Regions from separate parts of the Sporanaerobacter sp. genome, predicted to be linked through region 2. Evidence: riboswitches for the same ligand, from Rfam matches in the RefSeq annotation. Region 2 holds a riboswitch; the other holds the start of a gene.

Region 1 (5,584 bases), 260 kb from region 2:
GGAGAAAATATATAAGTAAAGGAGATCATGTTTAGGATCAATTTATTTAGTGAGGTGATGGTATGCAAATAGGTGTTTGTTCAGACATAGGGAAAACTAGGGAAAATAATCAAGATTCTTATTTTTATTCGCAGAGAAGGGATTTTCCATTGTTTATAGTAGCAGATGGGATGGGAGGTCATAAAGCTGGTGAAATAGCTAGTTGTATGGCGGTAGAAATAGTTAGAGATTTTTTTCTTGATAAAAGGAAGCAAAATTTATTAGACAATGAAGAAAATCTAATATCTTTTATTAAGGAGTCTATCTATGAAGCAAATGAGAAAATATATAAGAGAGCTATAAGCAATGAACAATTCAATGGAATGGGTACAACATTGACTATGGCATATTTTTTAAATGATAAAATTTTCATTGGGCACGTTGGTGATAGTCGAGCTTATTTAATTAGAGACAATGAACTTTTGCAATTAACAGATGACCATTCTCTTGTAGCAGAGTTAGTCAAGAAGGGTAGTATAAGTAAAGAAGAGGCTCAATATCATCCACAGAGAAATATTATAACTAGAGCAGTAGGGACAAGTGAAGAAATAGATATTGATATTAAGTTTGTGAAAATAAAAAATAATGATATAGTTTTAATGTGTACTGATGGATTAACTAGTATGATTAAAGAAGATGAGATCAAAAACTTATTATTATCTGAAGACAATATGCAACAGCTATGCAATAATCTAATAAAAAGAGCTAACGATTTGGGTGGACTGGATAATATAACAGCAATAGTTATTAAAATTGTATGAATTGGGGTGATGAAATGATCGGAAAAGTTTTAGGTGGACGTTATGAAATAATTGAAAAAATTGGTGGCGGAGGAATGGCTGTAGTATATAAGGCTAGATGTAGATTGCTTAATAGATACGTTGCCATAAAAGTATTAAGGGAGGAGTTTATAAATGATGAAGAATTTATAAATAAGTTTAGACGGGAATCTCAAGCTGCTGCCAGTTTATCACATCCTAATATTGTGAGTATTTATGATGTTGGCATGGAAGATGATATTTATTATATTGTTATGGAATATATAGATGGAAGAACTTTAAAGGAAGTTATTGATGAAAATGGAAAATTGACTGCTAAAGAAACAATAGACTATTCAATCCAAATTGCAGAAGCATTGGAACATGCACATAGAAACCATATAGTCCATAGAGATATAAAACCTCACAATATTATGGTTACACAAGATGGTAGAATTAAAGTTACTGATTTTGGCATTGCAAGGGCTGCTAATGCGAGTACTATGACTAATACTTCTACTGTAATTGGTTCTGTACACTATTTTTCTCCAGAACAAGCTAGAGGGAGATTTACAGATGAAAAATCTGATATTTATTCTCTTGGAATAGTGATGTATGAAATGATAACTGGGAAAGTACCATTTGAAGGTGAAAGTCCTATATCAGTGGCACTAAAACATGTACAAGAAGAAATTGTACCACCTACGACAATTGATAGTAGTGTGCCTAAAAATATTGAACATATAATAATGAAATGCGTTAGGAAAAATCAAAATGAAAGATATCAAAATGCTAGCGAACTCTTAAAAGATTTGAGAAAAGTAAAATATTCTAAGGAAGATATGAATTTTGTAGATGACACAAATACACTTGATTCTACTACTAGGATTATACCTATAGTTAAAGATGAAGGAGAAAATGAAGAAATGAGAACTAGACCAAAGAAAAAGAAAGCCAATAAAAGTAACAACAATGGAGGAAAAAAGGCAGTTTTTTGGGCAGTATTTCTAGCTTTTTTATTGGCAACGGGGTTATTTTTTGGAATTTATAAATTTAAAGATGTTTTTTCATCAAATGAGATAACAGTTCCAAACATTGTAGGATGGGATGTGGATAAAGCTAGAGAAGAAATTGAAGGAATGGGTCTTAAATTTGAGATAGAAGATACAGTATATAATAGCGAATTTGAAGAAAATAAGATTGTTTATCAAAGTGAAGAACCAGGTACAGTTGTTAAGAAGAATTATCCAATTAAAGTGAAGGTAAGTAAAGGTGGAAAACTAGCTAAAGTTCCAAATTTGATAAATAAAGATATCAATGAAGCTAGCTTATTGTTAAAAGAAAGAAATTTAGATGAAGATGTTGAATTTAGAAATGATGACAAAATTCCTAGGAATATAGTTATAAGTCAAGATCCTGAGCCTTATGAAGAAGTAAAAGAAGGAACCAAAGTGAAATTAGTTGTGAGTCAGGGTCCAGAAAAGAAAATGACTATTATGCCTAAATTAGTTGGAATGAATGAAACTGAAGCTAAAAGGGCAATAGTAGCAAATAGACTGGTATTAGGCAAAGTTGAGCCTCAATTTAATGATGAAGTTCCAAAAGGTATAGTTATATGGCAAAGCTATGAAAGTGGAACAGAATTAGAAGAAAATACTGTAGTTGATATATATATAAGCGATGGACCAGAAAAGAAAAAAGAAGAAGAAAAGAATAATGAAAATCAAAACGAAGAAATACCTATGAATCTTAATGTCAGCCTTCCTCAAGACAGGAGTCAAACAGAAGTTAAGGTATTTAGAATACAAGATGGTGTGACTGAACAAGTATATAATCAAGTGCATAATGTAACTGAAGAAACTTTAGTTATTCCTGTTAGAGGAAAGCCAAATGCAAAGTTTGATGTATATTTTGATGGCAATTATGGTGGTACTTATGGCAAACAATAAAATCGGGAGGAATATATGTTAGAAGGAATTATCGTTAAAGGTATTGGCGGCTTTTATTATGTAAAAACTTCAGATGGTATATATGAATGTAGAGCAAGGGGAGTTTTTAGAGAGAAAAATATTACTCCCCTTGTTGGGGATAAAGTTATAATCAGAGAAAAAACCGTAGATAAAACAGGTTATATAGAGGAGATATTGGAAAGGAAAACAGAACTTCACAGGCCTCCAGTTTCAAATGTTACTCAAGCTGTAATTGTCATGAGCATAAAAAATCCCAATCCAAATTTATGGTTATTAGACAGGTTTTTGCTATTGGCAGAGAAAGAAAATTTAAATATAACAATTGTGTTTAATAAAGTTGACTTGGAAGAAAAATCAAAAATTAATGATTTTATTGATATATACAGTAAAGCTGGATATAGAGTAATAACTACAAGTTGTAAAAACCTTAAGGGAGTTGAAGAACTTAAGAGTATTCTTAAGGGCAATATAACAGTTTTTGCTGGGCCCTCAGGTGTAGGAAAGTCTTCTTTGATAAATAAAATTCAGCCAGGATTAGAATTGAAAACTGGTGAAATAAGTGATAAAACTAAAAGAGGCAAACATACTACTAGACATGTGGAGCTTATGGAATTAGATATTGGAGGATATATATTAGATACTCCAGGATTTAGTTCTTTAAATATTGACTTTATTCAAAATGTAGAAGATGTACAATGCTATTTTAAAGAAATTAAAAAATATAGCCATATGTGTAGATTTAATAGTTGTATGCATATAAGTGAGCCAGAATGTGAAGTAAAAAGACAAGTAGAAAAAGGGAATATAGCAAAAATTAGATATGAGAATTATTTGAGTTTTGTAGATGAGATAAAAAGTATTAGGAGGTACTGATATGGCAAAAATTTCACCGTCTATTTTATCAGCGGATTTCAGCAATTTAAAAGAAGAAATAAGAAAGGTTGAAGAAGGAGGAGCAGATTTTATTCATCTAGATGTTATGGATGGTATTTTTGTTCCTAATATTACTTTTGGACCACCAGTTATTAAAAAAATTAAGGCTGTCACAGAAGTTCCTTTTGATGTACATTTGATGATAGATAGACCAGAAAGGTATATTGAAGATTTTGTAGTGGCTGGTGCGGATATCATCACTGTTCATGCAGAGTCTAGCACACATTTACATAGAACTATTCAATATATAAAAAGTTATGACAAAAAAGTGGGTGTGGCATTAAATCCTGCTACTTCACTTGAAAGTATTGAATATGTTCTTGAGGATATTGATATGGTATTGATAATGACAGTAAATCCAGGCTTTGGTGGGCAATCTTTCATACCAGCCATGAAAAGAAAAATACAAAAATTAAGAGAAATAATAGATCGCAACAATTTAGATATTGAAATAGAAGTAGATGGAGGAGTTAAATTAGATAATGCAAAGGGAATTATAGATTTAGGTGTGGATATATTAGTTGTTGGTTCAGGAATTTATGGTGCAGAAGATGTTATTGAGCGCACAAATATGTTTAAGAATATTTAATGTACATTTTTAGTTATTTGTGATACAATTAAATTGAATTTAATAAGTAACACTGGGGGAGCCTTTTGGCTGAGAGGGAACTAAAGTTCCGACCCTTGAACCTGAACTAGGTAATACTAGCGGAGGGAAGTGATTTGTTAGTTTGCATACAAACCCATTGCCTTATTTCAGGTAATGGGTTTAATTTTTTAATTAATTATATTTATTTATAGGAGGATGAAAAAATGGAAAAGAAATGGAATGTAAAAATGCTTGCCGAAGGAGGCATAATGATTGCATTAGCAACATTATTGAGCTATGTCAGATTATTTAAAATGCCTCAAGGAGGTTCGGTAACAGCAGGGAGTATGATCCCAATTATGATTTTTGCTATGAGATGGGGAGTAGGACCTGGTATACTTGTAGGATGTTTATATGGAGTGGTGCAATGTATTCTTGATCCTCAAGTATATTATCCTATACAGTTTTTTTTAGATTATCCAATTGCTTTTGGATTTTTAGGACTTGCTGGTATTGCTAAATTAGATAATAAGGGTATGGATAAGCAAAGTTATTTTTTAACGATTTTAGGGGTATTATTATCTATAGGTGGTAGATTTATTTCACATTTACTTTCTGGTGTTATATTTTTTGCCGAATATGCAGGAGAACAAAATCCTTGGGTTTATTCAGCTATATACAATGGTAGTTACTTGTTGCCAGAGTGTATTATTTCTACTATAATATTAATATTACTATGGAAACCTTTAAGTAATATTAAAAAATAAATGAAATTGGAAGGATTCTCATGACGGGACTTATTGTATCAAATGGTGAAATTTCAAATCTAAATTTGTTAAAATCTATTGCTGAAAGTGTAGATATGATTGTATGTGCTGATGGAGGGGCAAATCATATTGCTCAAATTGGACTTATACCAGATTTAGTAGTTGGCGATTTAGATTCTATAAAAGATGAGACTTTAAACATTATAAATATTAAAAATGTTCCTATACTGAAATATAGTACTCATAAAGACTATACAGATACAGAGTTAGCAATTGAATATTTAATAGATAAAGGAATAGATGAAATTATCTTTATGGGTGTTACAGGTTCAAGAATTGATCATACACTGGCTAATGTATACTTATTAAATAAATTACTTAAAAAGCACATAAAAGGCATAATAGTTGATGATAAAAATACAATTTATATAACTAATAGTGTTTTAGAATTAAACAGGGAAGAAGGAACTTTTGTTTCTGTAATTCCTATTAATTCTAATGGTGCTAGAGTAACCTTAAAAGGATTTT
Region 2 (5,584 bases):
CATAGCACAATTTCTTTTCCAATAAAACATTGGCCTCTATTTCATTTATAGCTATATGACCCGGTCCTTCTATCATGACTTGTACATTTCTTTCCCAAGCCCTTTTAGTCAATTCTCCAAGTACAATAAGTTCTTCTATCTGTGAAGCATCAGTTCCATCTGCTATGCTTCCTGGTCTCAAAGAATCTCCCAAACTCAATGTCAAATCATACTCTTCACATATATCTAAAAGTTCATCAAAATATTCATAAAAAGGATTTTCCTTGTCATTTAGTTCCATCCATGCATAAAGCAATGACCCTCCTCTAGATACTATATTTGTGACTCTTTTATTTTTCTTGAAAACTTCAGCAGTCTTTCTATTTATGCCTGCATGAACCGTGACAAAATCCACCCCATCTTCAGCATGTTTTCTAGCTACATCTAAAAATTCTTTAGATGTTATATCTTTTAGTTCCTTGTCATAAAATCCAACTGCATCATATACAGGCACAGTACCTATCATAGCTGGAGAAAGAGCAATCAACCTTCTTCTAAACTCTTCAGTCTTTCCAAAGGAACTTAAATCCATTATAGCTTCTACATTCATATCAATTGCTACTTTTACCTTTTCAAGTTCCTTATCTACATTTGGACAATCTCTAGAAATACCTAAATTGACATTTATCTTAGTCTTAAGCCCCTCTCCTATTCCCTCTGGATTTAAAGATTTGTGATTTTTATTAGCTGGTATAACTATTTTGCCTTTAGCTATGCCCTTTTTTAAAAGTTCAACATCCATATTTTCTTTTTTAGCTACTATATCCATTTCTTTTGTGATGATACCTTTTTTTGCAGCATCCATTTGTGTTGTATAATTCATTTAAAATTCCTCCTCATTCAATATTTTTTTTATGGATAAAACCATTTCATTCATATTTATAGAACCAACTAGTTCTGATATCATTGCAAAACACTTTCCTCCATGAGCTTTTACATCTAATATATTTTCTTTTTTTATTCCTCCAATAGCTACATAGGGAATACTTATGTTTTCTGAAACCCATTTTAAATACTTAAGTCCTTCCGATTTCTCTACATTTTTCTTTGTAAAAGTATCAAATATTGGTCCAACTCCTATATAATCTGCACCTTTTTCCACTGCTTCTATAGCTTGTTCTTTGTTGTGAGTTGAAACACCTACAATCATATTTGGAGCAATCTTCTTTATCTCCTCAATAGGTATATCATCTTGTCCCACATGTATACCATCAGCTTGAACTAGCATAGCTATATCCACATCATCATTGACAATAAAAGTAACATTTGCTTTTTTTGTCATCTCTCGTATAATTTTGCATTCTTTATATTTCTCTTTTTTTGATTTGTCTTTTTCCCTATACTGAATAATTTTTATACCTGATTCAATCATTTCTCTTACTATTTCAATACTTTTCTTTCCTTTCGAAAATTCTTCTCCTGTGATTCCATAGATGCATGTATCAGGCAATGTATTAGAAAAAACACGTTTTTCCAAACCATATACTTTAAATCTAATTTGTTCATATATCTTTGATTCTTCATAATGCCCTAAAATTTTCAAACATTCTTCAATACTTCTAATTCCTTCTTCTACTCTTTTAAAATTTGATATAAGTAAAGTTTCAATATCCTCCTTTTTGTCCAATGTACTCTTTTGAGATATTTGAAATCCTATGTCTGTATTTGAACTTCTATTTCTTAAAAGTTCAGGACTTTTAAAACTTTTTCTGACCAAATGGCGAATATCTCTAAGTTCTTTGGAAATTTCTCTATTTTCAAATACAAATCTTTCTATATCTTCTATGACTCTAATTCCTTCTGAAACCCTGTTTATATTTGCATCAATTATCCTATATACTTCCATCTTCAACCCTCCTTTCAAAAAATAAAAAACTGTACGCCAACAGATGCATACAGTTTTTATTCAAAATAAGCATAAAAAAACATATCCCTCCGTTGGAATTACCCAAATCAGGTTCATAGGGTCAGGAATAACATTCCTATCTCAGCCTATCACTATAAGCACCCCTTGATTGATTATTCAATTTTTATTTACATCTTCATCATATCACTTAACACTTAATATGTAAAATATATTTTAACAATATTGCAACTATATTTATTTTTAAAAATATAAAATGAACATTTTGTAGTATATAATACTCTTATATATAGGTAGGTGAGAAAATGGAAACAGAATTGTTAATTAAAAAAGCAAAAAAAGGGGATAAAGAAGCCCTGTTGCAACTTGTTATGGCACATGAAGCTGATTATTATAAATTAGCTTATGTATATATGAAAAACAAAGATGATGCATTAGATGCTATGCAAGACATGATTGTTATACTGTATGAAAACATGTCAAAACTAAAAAAAGAAGAATCCTTCTATAGTTGGAGTAAAACCATATTGGTCAATTTATGTAAAAACAAATTAAAAAAAAATAACAAAGTAATCCCTTTAGATGAAATAAAAGCCGAAGCCCAATATGAAACCTATGACAAATCTGAAAATCAAATAGTATTAGAAAAACATCTTTCTAAACTAAGTGAAAAACAACAAGAAGTAATTAGGCTTAAATATTTTCTTGATTTAGATTATAAAACTATATCTGAAATACTTAAAATTCCTATAGGAACTGTCAAATCAAGAATTAGCATTGGAATAGAAAAATTGAGAGAATCCATTGGAGGTGATTCGATTGAATGATGTTGAAAAACTTTTGTATGAAGGAAAAAAAGAAATAGATGATTTGGAAATACCTACAGATATAGAATCAGCACTACACTCTGCTTTAGAAAGTATTCCAAATAAAAAGAAAAAAAATATTAAAGGTAGAGTCGCTGCCTTGATATTGGCAGTTTTGCTTTTAGGATATAATATGGACACATTGGCCTTTTATAGCAAGAAGTTGATTGGATATGAAAATGTAATGAATGGTACCCTTAAAGAATTAAATCAATTGGGAAAAGGGCAAACAATAGACAAATCTCATACTTTTTCTAATGGTGTAAAATTTACTTTAGATTCCATAATGCTTGATGATAACACTATGGTCATGTTTTATACTTTATATTCTCCTGATGGAAATGTAATGGATGTTGATTCAAATACGCATATTAGCATAACTAATATGCAGGACAAATTATTTACTTATGGTGGTTCTGGAGATGCAAATAAAAACAATACAGAGATGAAATGGGTTATTTCAACTCATGAAGCTCCTAAACTCTCTGAGAAAACCATGAAAATAAATTTAAGCTACACCCATGAAAATGGAGATATAGAATATGGAGACATTAAATTTAAAATAGATAGAAATCAAGCTGTAGGAAAAAGCTTAAAAATATCATTAAATAAAAAAATTAAATTAGATCAAAGACACATAAAAGTGAAATCTTTAATAGCCTCACCTACTACTACAATTGTTAAAGGACAAATCCAAAATATCATAGAACTAGGTTTAGATCATATAAATAAAAATAGGATTATGCCAAATGATATTGAAATGGCATTGATAGCCGATGGGAAAGAAGTTGCATGGGAAGGCTCTGGAATATCTACAGATATCAAAGGAATCAACTTTGATGCTAGATTTGATGCGATACCAACAGATACTAAAAATTTGCAATTAAAACTTATATCTTTTTCTGGAGAATATGATGTACATGAAAACATTCATCTAATTAAAAATACTTCTAAAGATATAAAAATTCTTGGTCAAGATATTGAGATAAACAATATATACGAAAAAGAAGGCAATACCTATATAACTATTACCACAGATAAAAACACATCATTAAGCAAAGTATATTTATATATGGATGGAAAAAAAGTAGAACTTGTTGAAACTATACCGGAGAAATCAGAAAATCATACTAGAACCCTTAAATTTCAAGGAACTGGAGAAGACTTAAAGCTTAATATTGAAAAAATCAAATATAAAAAATATTATAATGACATTATATACTCCTATGACAAATAAAAATCAGACAATAAATCTTGTCTGATTTTTTATTTATTCAACTATTACCGCTGTTCCTGAAGCTGTCACCATGAGCATATCTCCACCTTGACCTAATACTTCATAGTCTATATCAACTCCAACTACTGCATTGGCTCCTATTTGAGCAGCTCTATTTTCCATCTCTCTTATAGCTGCTTCTCTAGCTTCTATCAATTCGCCCTCATAAGAACTAGATCTTCCACCAAAGAAATTGCTAAGCCCAGCTGCAAAATCCTTTAAAAAATTGACACCAGAAACCACTTCTCCAAATACAATTCCCTTATATTCTACTATTTTCTTGCCTTCAATACTCGGTGTTGTAGTTATTATCATATAATCACCTCTATATATTTTATTTAATTATACCCTATAATATAACTAATTTACCATTCAATTTTTCACTTTCCATCAAATATTCTAAACTCATATCCTTGACTTATCAAATAATCTAAAATTTCAGGAAGTGCAGCAACTGTAGTCTTTTTAGCAGCTGCATCATGCATGAGTATTATAAGCTTATTTTTTCCTTTTGCAGTACTTTTAAATCTTTGGACTAGTTTATCTTTTGGTATATTGTGTCCTTCTGCATCTCCATTTAGTGCATTCCAATCAACATATGAAATTCCCTTAGCTTCTACAGCTTTTACAAAAGGTTTTTTCTTGTCTCCGTGAGATCCTCCCGGAAATCTAATGACATTTGTCTTGAAATCTTCTCCCAATATACTTTTTAGAACCTTTTCCGCCTTGTCCAAGTCTGCAATAAAATTGTCAGTACTTTTATATACATATTTATAATTGTGAGAATAAGTATGATTTCCAATAGCATGTCCACTTTCATACTCTCTTTTTACCAGTTCTGGATTTTGTTCTGCTAAATAGCCAATGGTGAAAAAAGTTGCCTTGATATTGTATTTATCCAATATATCTAATATCTGAGGGGTGACATTTTTTGAAGGTCCATCATCAAAAGTTAAATAAGCTATTTTTTTATTTTCATTGATTTTCTCTTCAACTGGAGCTTCTTCGACTACATCTTCTTTTTTCTCATTTTCTTCTTTGGAATTTTTTTCCTCTTCTTTAATATTGTTTTGATTTGTATTGACCGTAGTCGTCTGTTCTTTCACTTCAGTTTTTTCTCTAGGCTTATCTTTGGGCTTGTCCTCTTTTTTTACTTCCTTCAATGCTATTTTTTTTTCGGCAGGAATCTTTAATTCCTCTTTTCCCTCTTTTACTTCTTCCTTTTTTAGCTCCACTTCTTCTGCTTCAGCAGATTTCATCACTAGTTTGTTTCCTATATCAATACCTATTCCTATAAATAGAATAAATGCAATTAAAAACGTAAACACTAAAAATCTTCTTTTTTTCCTCTGTCTCTTTCTTTGTTTAATTTTATATCCTCTTGAATTTCTCATACTATGTCACCTCATGTCTTGTTTTGTCATTCTATATATAGGATACTATTTTTGTCACATGATTGGGTTACAAAGAAGTTACATCTTCCATGGAAAAAGATGGAGTGAGAATCAATACTCACTCCATCTTTTATGCAAAACTATT

Evidence for each region. A riboswitch is a leader RNA that binds a small molecule or an ion and turns the genes downstream of it on or off. The one in region 2 is predicted to bind thiamine pyrophosphate.
Region 1: linked by a shared signal. The riboswitch ahead of thiT (energy-coupled thiamine transporter ThiT) and the one ahead of thiE (thiamine phosphate synthase) in region 2 are both predicted to bind thiamine pyrophosphate.

What each region holds. Positions count from the first base shown of each region.
Region 1 covers NZ_CP181252.1:2,204,800-2,210,383, reverse strand. The annotation lists gene rlmN (23S rRNA (adenine(2503)-C(2))-methyltransferase RlmN) at 1-35, shown strand, start outside; gene ACFWUA_RS11135 (Stp1/IreP family PP2C-type Ser/Thr phosphatase) at 63-800, shown strand; gene pknB (Stk1 family PASTA domain-containing Ser/Thr kinase) at 815-2,746, shown strand; gene rsgA (ribosome small subunit-dependent GTPase A) at 2,762-3,640, shown strand; gene rpe (ribulose-phosphate 3-epimerase) at 3,642-4,289, shown strand; TPP riboswitch at 4,334-4,434, shown strand; gene thiT (energy-coupled thiamine transporter ThiT) at 4,514-5,056, shown strand; gene ACFWUA_RS11110 (thiamine diphosphokinase) at 5,077-5,584, shown strand, end outside.
Region 2 covers NZ_CP181252.1:196,768-202,351, forward strand. The annotation lists gene thiC (phosphomethylpyrimidine synthase ThiC) at 1-862, opposite strand, end outside; gene thiE (thiamine phosphate synthase) at 863-1,885, opposite strand; TPP riboswitch at 1,953-2,061, opposite strand; gene ACFWUA_RS01015 (RNA polymerase sigma factor) at 2,209-2,730, shown strand; gene ACFWUA_RS01020 (DUF4179 domain-containing protein) at 2,723-4,006, shown strand; gene ACFWUA_RS01025 (putative heavy metal-binding protein) at 4,040-4,360, opposite strand; gene ACFWUA_RS01030 (polysaccharide deacetylase family protein) at 4,426-5,439, opposite strand.